Regions from separate parts of the Paenibacillus sp. 05T425 genome, predicted to be linked through region 2. Evidence: a T-box and tRNA genes for the amino acid it is inferred to sense, from the RefSeq annotation. Region 2 holds a T-box; the other holds one or more tRNA genes.

Region 1 (5,390 bases), on a different contig from region 2:
CCGATCCGAAAATAAACAAGCCGTCCTGCGTACTATAAAACAGCGGCTTCACGCCAAGTCTATCTCTTGCCAGAAACAGCTCCTGCTCGGCTGTATCCCATATGGCAAAAGCGAAAATACCGTTAAACCTTTCCAAGCATGACTTGCCCCATTCCATATAAGCGACGAGCAGCACCTCTGTATCGCAATTCGTCGTAAATGTTCGGCCTCTGCTCTCCAATTCCTTGCGCAGCTCCAGCGCGTTATATAACTCGCCGTTATAGACGATGACGTATTTGTCATCGCCGGTATGGCGAATCATGGGCTGAGCGCCGTTCTCGGGATCGATGACGGACAGACGCCGATGTCCCAAAGCGCAATGCGCCGAGATCCATGTGCCCGATGCGTCAGGTCCGCGGGGCGCTAGCGTGTCGGTCATCTTCTCCAGGCTAATGCTTTCCTTGGTCAGGTCACGGGTCCAATCGATCCAGCCGGTAATTCCACACATCCGTCTCATTCCTCTCTATTGCTGGACTCCAGTAGCGATAATAACAGTTATATGCTGAAAATAGGCATAAAATGTCTGTCCATAGGGGGAAGCTAGAGGAGGCTGATACAGCTTGTGCAAGGTAAGCATGAAGGAAGCGAGGCTGGGTAGGATGTGGAATGAGGAAAGCAATGAAGAAGAGCGAACGACATATTATGTGTCCGTTCAAGCGGGCCAAATATTAGCCGATCCGGAAGCGGCGGCCTACGAACTTGTCATACAAGCGAACGATGAGGAGATTGGAAAGCTTCACGAGCTGTTCAAGGAGCTTGCCGCAGCGGACAACGGAGGAGTAAGGACTATGGCTGCCAATCCTTATCAAGCGGATAGCGACGAGCAGAACAATTCGGATTATGATTATTGGCTGAAGCAGGTGTATAAGCAATTGTATGATTGCGGAACGGATACAACGAAGAATCATATTGAATCGATGCATTTATGGTAATGAGAAGAAGGGCTTACCTCGCTATCTGTCACGGTCAGTGACAGATAGGATGAGGTAAGCCCTTTGTTTCGCCTAATGAAGTCTGATGCTATTGCCCAATCTTGCTTATAAGCTGATCGATTCGTTCGGATAAGAGCAGCAATCTGGCGCAAGTGTCCGCAAGATGATCCGTCAACTCGACCTGCTTCTCCGTCAAGCGGCCGATGACCTTCGTTTCCTCCAGGGAGTCGACCGAGAATTGCGCCATCTCGTCCATCGTAAGGGAGACAAGACGTGTGCCGGCGGCAACTTGAGCCGAGGAAGCAGCCGCTTGAAGGACTTGCTCTTCGACGATATGAATCTGATTCACAATATGCTTGAATGAGGAGTTGGTCTGGCCAATGCTGTCTATCATAGTCCGCGTTCGTGCAACGCAGGCTTCTGTCCATTCCGCACATTCGCGAACGGAATGCTGAACGCCCTCAAGAACTTCTTTGATCGAATAGGCAGACTCACCAGACAGATTAGACAGTTTACGAATTTCCCCTGCAACGACTGCAAATCCTTTGCCTTGCTCCCCCGCTCTAGCTGCTTCAATAGAAGCATTCAGCGCGAGCAGCTTCGTCTGCTCGGCCATCGCGGATATGATGTCGACGAACGCTCCAATTTGATCCGATTTCCCGCTAAGCGCAATCACGCTGCTGCTCATGGAATCAAGAGCGCGGGTTACATCGTCCATTTGCTCAATCGTATGCTCGATATGCCGGCTGCCCTCATCCGCGGTATGGCGGGATAGTTTAGCGTTATGCGCCACGCTTTGGAACGCGCCGTTCATGCCGTTCATCTCGTCCGACATTTGATTCATATCGTTCATACTGCGACGGGAGTCTGCTGTCTGGGACGCCAGCCCGCTTGTCAGCTGATTGACAGCCGCGGCGATGCCGTTGATCGATTCCGCCGTATGGCCGCTTTTGTCGACAAGTCCTGCTGTCACTTCCCTCAGCTGTTTGGAGGTCTCCGTTAACTGCCCAACAATCGTCTCGAAGAGCTGTTTGCTTTCTTGGTTCTGTTCGTCAACGCCCTTCATAACCATCAACTTATTCGCAATTTGAAGAATCGTGGCCAAGGAGGTAAGCAACAGGAAAACAGCATGAATCGCAACCATGCCGATTGTATAATCTTTCGTTCCGAATACGTAGGTTGGAAATAAATAAAGCCCGGCGACGTGCTGTACGGCGAATAATACAGTCATCACAACAATAAGGCTTATTCGCTCATAATAAGCGACTATGGCAATGACCATGAATATAGAAAAATGGAACTCTACCGCTCCGCCTGCCCCTGCAATGACAGAGAAGCTGGACAACGTTAACGATAGTGCATTAAGGAGTGGAATTTGAACATGATTCCGATCGCGGCGATAAAGCAGGATAGCGATGATCCACGCCGCAAAGGGGAGAAAGGCTAGAAGATTCATAACCCAATCGTTCGTTTCCGGCATTGAAGGTTCATGGCCGTTCATATGATGACCGGCTATCGCGACTTGGAAGGAGCGTGTAAGCAGATGGATGATAGCGGCGAGAGAGGCTGCGGAAAGGCTCATTTGCAATATCAGTTTATTTTTTTGGTTCATGGTGTTGAATCACCTCGGTTGTTAGTAATAGGTTAATCATACCATCCTTATGCGCGAAACGAGCAAGGACTATTCTATGAAAACCTATGAAAAGATGATATAATGCATCAAAAAAGTAGTGGAGGCACATTTTTTTGCAAAAATTAATCTTCTTTGTAGGCGTAGCAGGCACAGGCAAAACAACGGTAGCAAGGAAGCTATCATCTCGAATTCCGGCAGCATTCCTGGATCGCGACACGATTGGCGGAAGATTCGTGGAGGCAATCCTCGAAATGAACGGTTTGGATAAGAATGATCGGGATTCCGATTACTATAAACGCAATTTGCGTGACCTTGAGTACGACACGGCTAAGGATGTATGCATCGAGAACCTTGCCGCAGGCCAAAATGTGTTCATGATTTCTCCTTTTACAGCTGAGCTCAGAAATGAACAATGGATCGAGGACGTCCTTCAAGCGGCCGGCCGCACCAAACAATCCGTTGACGTGAAAGTCGTCGTCGTTACTTTGTCTGACATCGCGATGCAAAAAAAACGGATTATCGGCAGACAGACCGTACGCGACCAGTGGAAGCTCGACAACTGGGGCGACTTCGAGAAAAGAGTCGACTTCGTGCCGCAGATTAATTGGAATATTCCGGCCTCATCCATCCTCGTCTTCGACAATAGCGGCGAGCTGACCGAGGAGAAGTCGGAGCTTCTCTTCCAGTTCGTGACAGAAAGTCAGGCATCGCTTTCGGTATAGCATAGCAGCAAATTCAGAGAGACCATATCCTTAACTAGGATAATGGTCTTTATTTGTGACTGAGAATATGCTGCAAATGTCCCGATCTAACACTTTTCAAAAACTTTATCCGATAAGCCGTCTAATTTATCACTTTTCAAATAACTTCCATGGAATTTTTCTAACAACTCTCATTTAGTATGGTGAATATAGAAGTTCGCCATTTCAGTCGGCTTAACCGATAAAGGAGGTCAGGGTCATTCCTAAGAAAAGATCGATGATTGTAGAGGTAATCACATCCAGGCAAACGACAGCTGTGGACCGACAAGAGAAACGGCATATTCGAATACTAATCGGCAAAGAGCTTGAATCCTGTGACCGATGCGAACATCGATTCAATTCTTTAAAGGGAGACCAGGTACCGGCGCCGTGCAGAGAGTGCCCGACAAGTCTTCGCATGCAGCAATTGGTATCGAAGCTTGAGACGGCAAACGTATAACCTATTCATAACCAATTCATAATGAGGTAGGAGGTAGTGTTCATATGTACATGCAAAGAACGGATGCCAAAGCCCGAATCGAAAGCCTTCGCAAACGGATGGTCGAACTCTATATGCAGTCAGGATCGTTGACATCATCGCAAGTGGTTAAGGCAAGCCAAGAGCTGGATGAGGCGCTTAACTACTACAGCAATAGCGCAGGGACATGGCAGATTTAGCAGCATATAAAAAAAGCCCCACCGCTTACAGCGGTTAGGCTTCGATTGCGTACATATAATGGCGTCCCAGAAGAGATTCGAACTCCCGACCGACGCCTTAGAAGGGCGTTGCTCTATCCAGCTGAGCTACTGGGACACGAGTAATAATATAACATGAACGTTTTTAGTATTGCAAGTCATTTTTTGGATTTTGTCGAAAAAATAGTTGGTTGCACCTGCCGAGCGGTCTTCTAGCAGCTTTTGTTTTTTTCTTTCCTCAGACCGTGGTATAATCTTACGCAAGCTTGCGAGAAGCATGAGATGGCGTATACGAAGGCGGTGTTAGCATTACAACTCCCATTGACCCACAAGGCGACAACAAGGATAACGTATATTTGTTCCCTAGCATGCTGGATCATTATCAAATTCATCTTACCCGAATGCTGGAATCGGAGCAGTACGGGGAGGCTAAGGAGCTATTGCGTTTCCTGCTGCAATGCCAAGGGGAGGACGAACGCCACTATGAGGAGTGGAACAGTCTTCTCACATGGCTCGATATGGCTTTTCCTGAAGGAGGAGGCGGAGACGACGGTACAGGCTATGTGCTCGCGATGCCCGAGAAGGAGCCGAGCGAGGATACGATTCGCGCGGAGCTGCTGAACCCGCCTGAGCAGGATGAGACATACATTAATCAAGTGATGTACATTATGCAGAATCATCCTATGATTGATCAGCAGATGCTTGCGCTTGAAAGAGCGGCATACATACAAAGCGAACAGGTGGACGCGACGATTGTGAATTGGCTCGTAACGAAGCCGGTTCATCCAGTCGTGCAATTCAAAGCGCTGCAATGCTTGCGAAAGCGCGGTGCTCAAGGCTCTTTGACAATTGAAAGGCTCGATGAGCAAGTTCAGCTGGAGCTCGACGAAACGCCGCTCTCTTTGGACGACTTTCCGAGTCAAATCAACCAAATTTTGGAGCGGGCTGAACAGGTGGCCGAAGTCGATGATCCGACGCTGCCTCATTTTGCCAAAGAGCTTTGGAAGGAAAGTCTGCAGTTCTTGTATGGGACGGCGGCTTACAAATGGATGCTTAGAGAAGATGAAGGAACCGTCGATTGCTTTGCTGCGGCGCTACATCTTACGCTATTGCTGACCGTATACGGATCGGCGAACGACGATGATATACGCGATACATACGGCATTACCGAATCGTTAAGATTTCAATATGAGCAAGCTTGCAGAGCGCTTAGGCAGGTTGCGGTATTGCAGCCGTCAGAGCCAGATGAACCTCAGCCTTGAAAAGCTCGTCCATCTTGTTTATAATGGAATGGTTTATGGAACGTGAAAATAAGCGAAGTACGTGCAATTTTGGAGGGGAAGGCATAAA
Region 2 (5,235 bases):
TAGATACGGTAGGGGTTATTGCCTTCGATTCCGCACCATGGTGGGTGGTAGAGCCTGAGAAGCTGTCGAACCGCGATTCGATTATTGAGCGCATTCAAGGTATTCAATCCGAAGGCGGAACCGAAATCTATAATGCGCTCCAAGCCGGTTATGAAGGGCTTCTAGAAGTGGATGCGCAGCGCAAACATTTGATTTTGCTTACGGACGGTCAGTCGGCGACGAATCCTGGTTATGAGGCGTTAACCGATGCCATTGTAGAGGATCAAATGACGCTCTCTACGGTCGCGGTAGGCGATGGAGCAGATCAAGCGTTGCTTGAACGGTTGGCGAAGGCTGCCAAAGGGCGATTTTACTTCACCAAAGACCAAAGCACGCTTCCTGCCATCTTCAGTCGCGAGACGGTAATGATGTCTCGTACTTATATTGTGGAGCAGTCGTTTACGCCAGCAGTCGCTAGGGCCGCTGATTGGGGGAAGCTGTGGAACGGCGGCGTGCCAAAGATTAACGCTTATATCGCCGCAACAGCGAAAGAAGCGGCGGAAGTCGCTCTATTGACGCCGGATGGCGATCCGCTGCTAGCCCGCTGGCAATACGGCTCTGGACGATCCGTCGCATGGACAAGCGACGTTACGGGCAAGTGGGCACGCGAATGGGTGCAGTGGCCTGCATTTCCAACCGTGCTTACCGAATTGGTGAAGTGGACGTTCCCTCAGTTTGTGAACAATCCGTATTCGATAACGACCGAGCAAGACGGCGGCCAAGCCACTTTGAAGGTACGCTCAGAAGCTGATGCGGGCTCATTCGACAGTGCGCTGTCCGCGGGGATTGAGGACGAATCAGGCAGCTATTCCGTTCGCCGCTTAATGCCGATCGGGCCGGGAGAGTATGAAACGACCTTGCCTGCGACAGAACCTGGCGTTTATTTGGCTCAAATCGGACAGAAGTCGAACGGAAACGCAATTGAAGGCGGTACGACATCGGCTTTCGTCATTCCTTATTCGCCTGAATACCGATTATCGAACACGGGCGGTCCAGAGACGATGGCTCAGATCGCCGCCACGACCGGCGGGCGCAAATTGCTTTTGGACGATCCTCAATCGGCATTTGATTTCAAGCCGCTGGAGGCTCGCAAGCCGATCGATTTGACGAATAAACTGCTCGTCGCCGCTTTGCTCCTTTGGTTGCTGGATATCGCGCTGCGTAGGCTGTCATTGCCTTACGGACGGATGCTCGAATGGGCGGGAACTTTGTTACGGCAACGCAATGGACGTAATAGCAGTCATACGAATGAAGTTTTAGAGTCAACCAATGCGGTATCGAGGCTAAAGAGAAGGACAACCGAAGCGAGCCGCTTCTACGGCGGCGTGTCTGGAATATCTCCATTCAAAGAGAGCGACAATCGAACAAAGCCGAGTGAATTGTCACCTTCAGCGAATGCGACTGCATCTGTGACGAACACGAATCAACCCGGCCCGAGCGCTGCTCGGCTAGAGCGGGATACTGCAATGGACGGAACGATCAACCGTCTGCTCGCAGCCAAAAACAAAAAGCGGAGATAGCCGRAGATATGGCTTCCAATAGCAACCGTTCTCCTTCATATGGACACGAGCGATAGGACGCGATACAATTCATATCAACGACTATAATAAGCAGCTACGCTTGAAGGAGATGTCTATATGGCTCAAGAACTGACGACGCAGGAACTGGAACAAAAGCTTAAAAACGGCGAGACTATCAATTTGATTGACGTTCGCGAGGTCGATGAATGGGAAGCCGGCCATATTAAAGAGGCACGCAACATTCCATTATCGGAAATCGTTCAGCGTGTTGACGAGTTCCCGCAGGAAGAGATGGAGATCGTCATCATCTGCCGCAGCGGCGGACGAAGCGGCAAAGCATGCGACTATTTGGGCGCGCTGGGCCATACCGTTATTAACGTGTCGGGCGGTATGCTTGCTTGGAACGGCGAAGTTGTAACCGGCGAATAATCGCATAATGAGGAATATGGCGGCACTAGGCTTCTTAGCTTAGTGCCGCTATTTATTATCCCCCTTGACAATGCTAAGCGGCATCGTGTATAAATACGTTTAAGATATATTCAGAATTTTCACAAATCTAACATTAACGAACGGGACAGTAATCTTAGGACGGATAGTCGCAGCGAGCCGGGACAGTGGAAGCCGGTACGGATGTCTATGATGAAGCGGGCCCGGGAAATGGTTTGTCGAAGCGATTCCGCGCAGTCAAGGTCAATGCAAAGGCGGCTATCAGAGTAGACAAATCCGGTCAATGACCGTTATCAAATCGAGTGATTGAACCTCATTGCAGGTTCAATACTTAGAGTGGTACCGCGGGAATCAGCAAGCTCTCGTCTCTTTATTATAGGAGACGAGGGCTTTTTTGGCGTTCGGACTCGATTTGACGATAACAAGGAGGAGGAATATAAAGTGTTGAAAGAAAAATTATTAACCGCATTAACTAATGTCGTAAATCAGATCGCAACGGAAGAAGGGTTGGTGCTCCAGGACAAAGTCAATGTCGTAGTGGAACATCCGGCTAACGAGGCAAACGGCGAGTTCAGCAGCGGCATAGCGATGCAATTGGCAAAGCATCTAAAGCGTGCTCCTCTCGTTATTGCAGCTCAGGTTAAAGAAAAGCTGCAATCTAATAACGCGATTAATCAGCTATTCGCAACCATCGATATCGCTCCGCCAGGCTTTATTAATTTCTATGTCAATTGGGAGCAGTGGGCGAAGCTAAATGAGGATGGAGCAGCAATAAAAGCCAAGAAGCAGCAAAAGCATAAGCACAAGGTACTCATTGAACATACGTCGATTAACCCGAACAAGTCTGCCCATATCGGTCATTTAAGAAATTCTTGTATCGGTGATACGCTAGCAAGATTGATGAAGCAAGCCGGACATCTTGTAGAGGTGCATAATTACATCGACGACCTTGGCAATCAATTAGCCGATACGGTCGTTGGCATTCTGAACACGTGGGCCGCTKAGTCGCATGCGAGATTTGGCGATTTCTGTTGGGAGACGTATGCGAAGGTGAATCAAGCGTATAAGGAACAGCCCGAATTGCTGCAAGAGCGTTCACGCGTACTTGCTCACTTGGAAGAAGGGGGCAACAACATTGCTTGGATGGGGCTGCTTATCGCTGAGCGCATCGTAAGCGAACATGTCGAGGAGATGAAGCAGTTCGGGATCGATTATGATGTGCTCGTATGGGAAAGCAGTATCGTTAGCGGAGGATTCTGGGAGCGCACCTTCGAGCTGCTGCAGCAAACGAACGTCTTCAGACAGGAGCAGCAGGGGAAGCTTGCAGGCTGTTGGGTGCTTGGAAGCGGGCAGCCGGCACATGAAGCTGACAACCTGTCAGAGCCTTTAGAAGCCGAACAATCCGAGCAGCAGCAAGGCGAACATCAAGCAGACAAGGTGCTTGTTCGCTCGAATGGAATTTTGACGTATACGGCTAAGGATATCGCTTATCATCTGTGGAAGTTCGGCTTGCTGGACAAAGATTTTCGTTATCGCAAGTTCGGCAGCGGTCTATGGTCTACGCAAGCAGGAGACGTGAAGAAGAAGATCGGCAAGGCAGATGCCGTTATTAATGTGATCGACCAGAGGCAGCAGTACCCGCAGGCCATGGTGAAGCAAGCGCTGTTAGCGTTAGGTTACACAAGTCAAGCCGAGCAGCTCAAGCATGTCAGCTATGGGGTCGTGTCATTAAGCCCATCTACAGCTGCCGGACTAGGCGTAGACACCACAGCTGGCAAACATGCTTATCCGATGTCCGGCCGCCAAGGTATCGGGATCAAAGTGTCGGAACTGCTCGACAGAATGGAGGGCATTATCGATGCCAAACGTTCAAGAAAGCAAGGTCTTACGAGTCGAACAATAGCGGCTGCTTCCATTCGTTACTACTTGCTGCGCTTCCATCTGCAGACAGAGATTGTGTTCGATCTGGAGCAGGCGACCGAAATATCGGGCAATACAGGCGTGTATCTGCTTTATGCCTACGCTCGGGCTTGCAGCATTATGGAGAAAGCCGCGCAAGCAGGCGTTCATGTGTCGGAGGTCCAGGTCGATCAGTCGCTCGACAAGCAGGAGCATGCCGTTCTAAGACAGCTATGCTACTGGCCGGAGGTATTGCAGGCGGCGGAGCTCGAGCTTGCGCCGAACATCATCTGCAATTACACCTATGAGCTGGCAACGTTGTTTAATCATTTTTATGCGACATGTCCAATACTGAAGGCATCTCCTGCTCAGCGCCAGCTGCGCTTATGGCTTACGCAACGTTACAAGCAGACGCTTGGCGAGGCGCTCGATATTCTTGGATTACCTGCTCCCGAAAGCATGTAACCTCACATTCCATTCATGCAAACGACTGGTCCCACATATAAATGAACCCAGATGGGTACAGGCATCGGTCGTTTAATGCGGAATGGAAGGAGGCGGGTTCAATGAATTCGCCGGATAACGGAATAATGATCGACTTTGCCGTGCAGGGAATGAGCTGTTCCGCTTGCGCGGCACGAATAGAGAAGTCGGTAGGGAAGATGGAAGGCGTCTATGAAGCGGCAGTAAGCTTCCCGCTGCGCACCGCTTGGGTGCAATTCTCGCCAGAGCGGGTAAGTCCCGAGCAAATCGCCGAGCGCGTAAGCCAGCTTGGCTTCACGGCTTCATTAAGCGAGCATGGCGATACGGGTCTGCGCAAGGAGCATGCGATACTAAAGCTTCGATTAATCGTCTCGCTCCTGCTGACACTGCCTCTGCTGCTTACTATGGTTCACCATTTGCCAATCTTATCGCCGCTTGCTGCTTATATACCTGCATGGCTGACATTGCCTTGGCTGCAGCTGGTGCTAGCGACGGTGCTTCAATTCGTTATCGGCATGCCCTTCTACTTCGGCGCTTATTATGCGCTTAGGCAGAAGAGCGCCAATATGGACGTGCTCGTTGCCGTAGGCACGACTGCAGCTTATCTGTACAGCCATTACATCGTGTTCCAGCAGGATCTGTTAAGCGCTTCGAGCTTTGGGGCAGAGATGCCCGCGCTATATTTCGAGACGTCTGCGGTTGTCATTACCGCCGTGTTGCTTGGCAAATACATCGAAGCTTCCGCTTCGTTAAAGGCGAACCTCAATACAGCCGGCTATGCCACCCTTCAAAGCCAGACGGCTGCCGTTGAGCGCGCCGGCCTAGTGACGCAGCTTCGTACGGAGTT

What was found. The T-box of region 2 lies ahead of AC1DF0_RS19945 (arginine--tRNA ligase). A T-box ahead of a tRNA ligase gene usually reads a tRNA of that ligase, here a tRNA-Arg.
Region 1: it has a tRNA-Arg gene. The T-box ahead of AC1DF0_RS19945 (arginine--tRNA ligase) is inferred to sense a tRNA for this amino acid. The anticodon was not compared.

Annotation. Positions count from the first base shown of each region.
Region 1 is NZ_JBFTLA010000010.1:80,020-85,409, forward strand. Features, by position in the region: gene asnB (asparagine synthase (glutamine-hydrolyzing)) at 1-487, opposite strand, end outside; gene AC1DF0_RS22255 (hypothetical protein) at 600-971, shown strand; gene AC1DF0_RS22260 (methyl-accepting chemotaxis protein) at 1,060-2,583, opposite strand; gene AC1DF0_RS22265 (P-loop nucleotide/nucleoside kinase family protein) at 2,718-3,326, shown strand; gene AC1DF0_RS22270 (aspartyl-phosphate phosphatase Spo0E family protein) at 3,849-4,022, shown strand; tRNA gene AC1DF0_RS22275 (tRNA-Arg) at 4,082-4,158, opposite strand; gene AC1DF0_RS22280 (hypothetical protein) at 4,397-5,302, shown strand.
Region 2 is NZ_JBFTLA010000008.1:210,376-215,610, reverse strand. Features, by position in the region: gene AC1DF0_RS19955 (VWA domain-containing protein) at 1-1,559, shown strand, start outside; gene AC1DF0_RS19950 (rhodanese-like domain-containing protein) at 1,677-1,988, shown strand; T-box leader at 2,116-2,379, shown strand; gene AC1DF0_RS19945 (arginine--tRNA ligase) at 2,448-4,370, shown strand; gene AC1DF0_RS19940 (heavy metal translocating P-type ATPase) at 4,472-5,235, shown strand, end outside.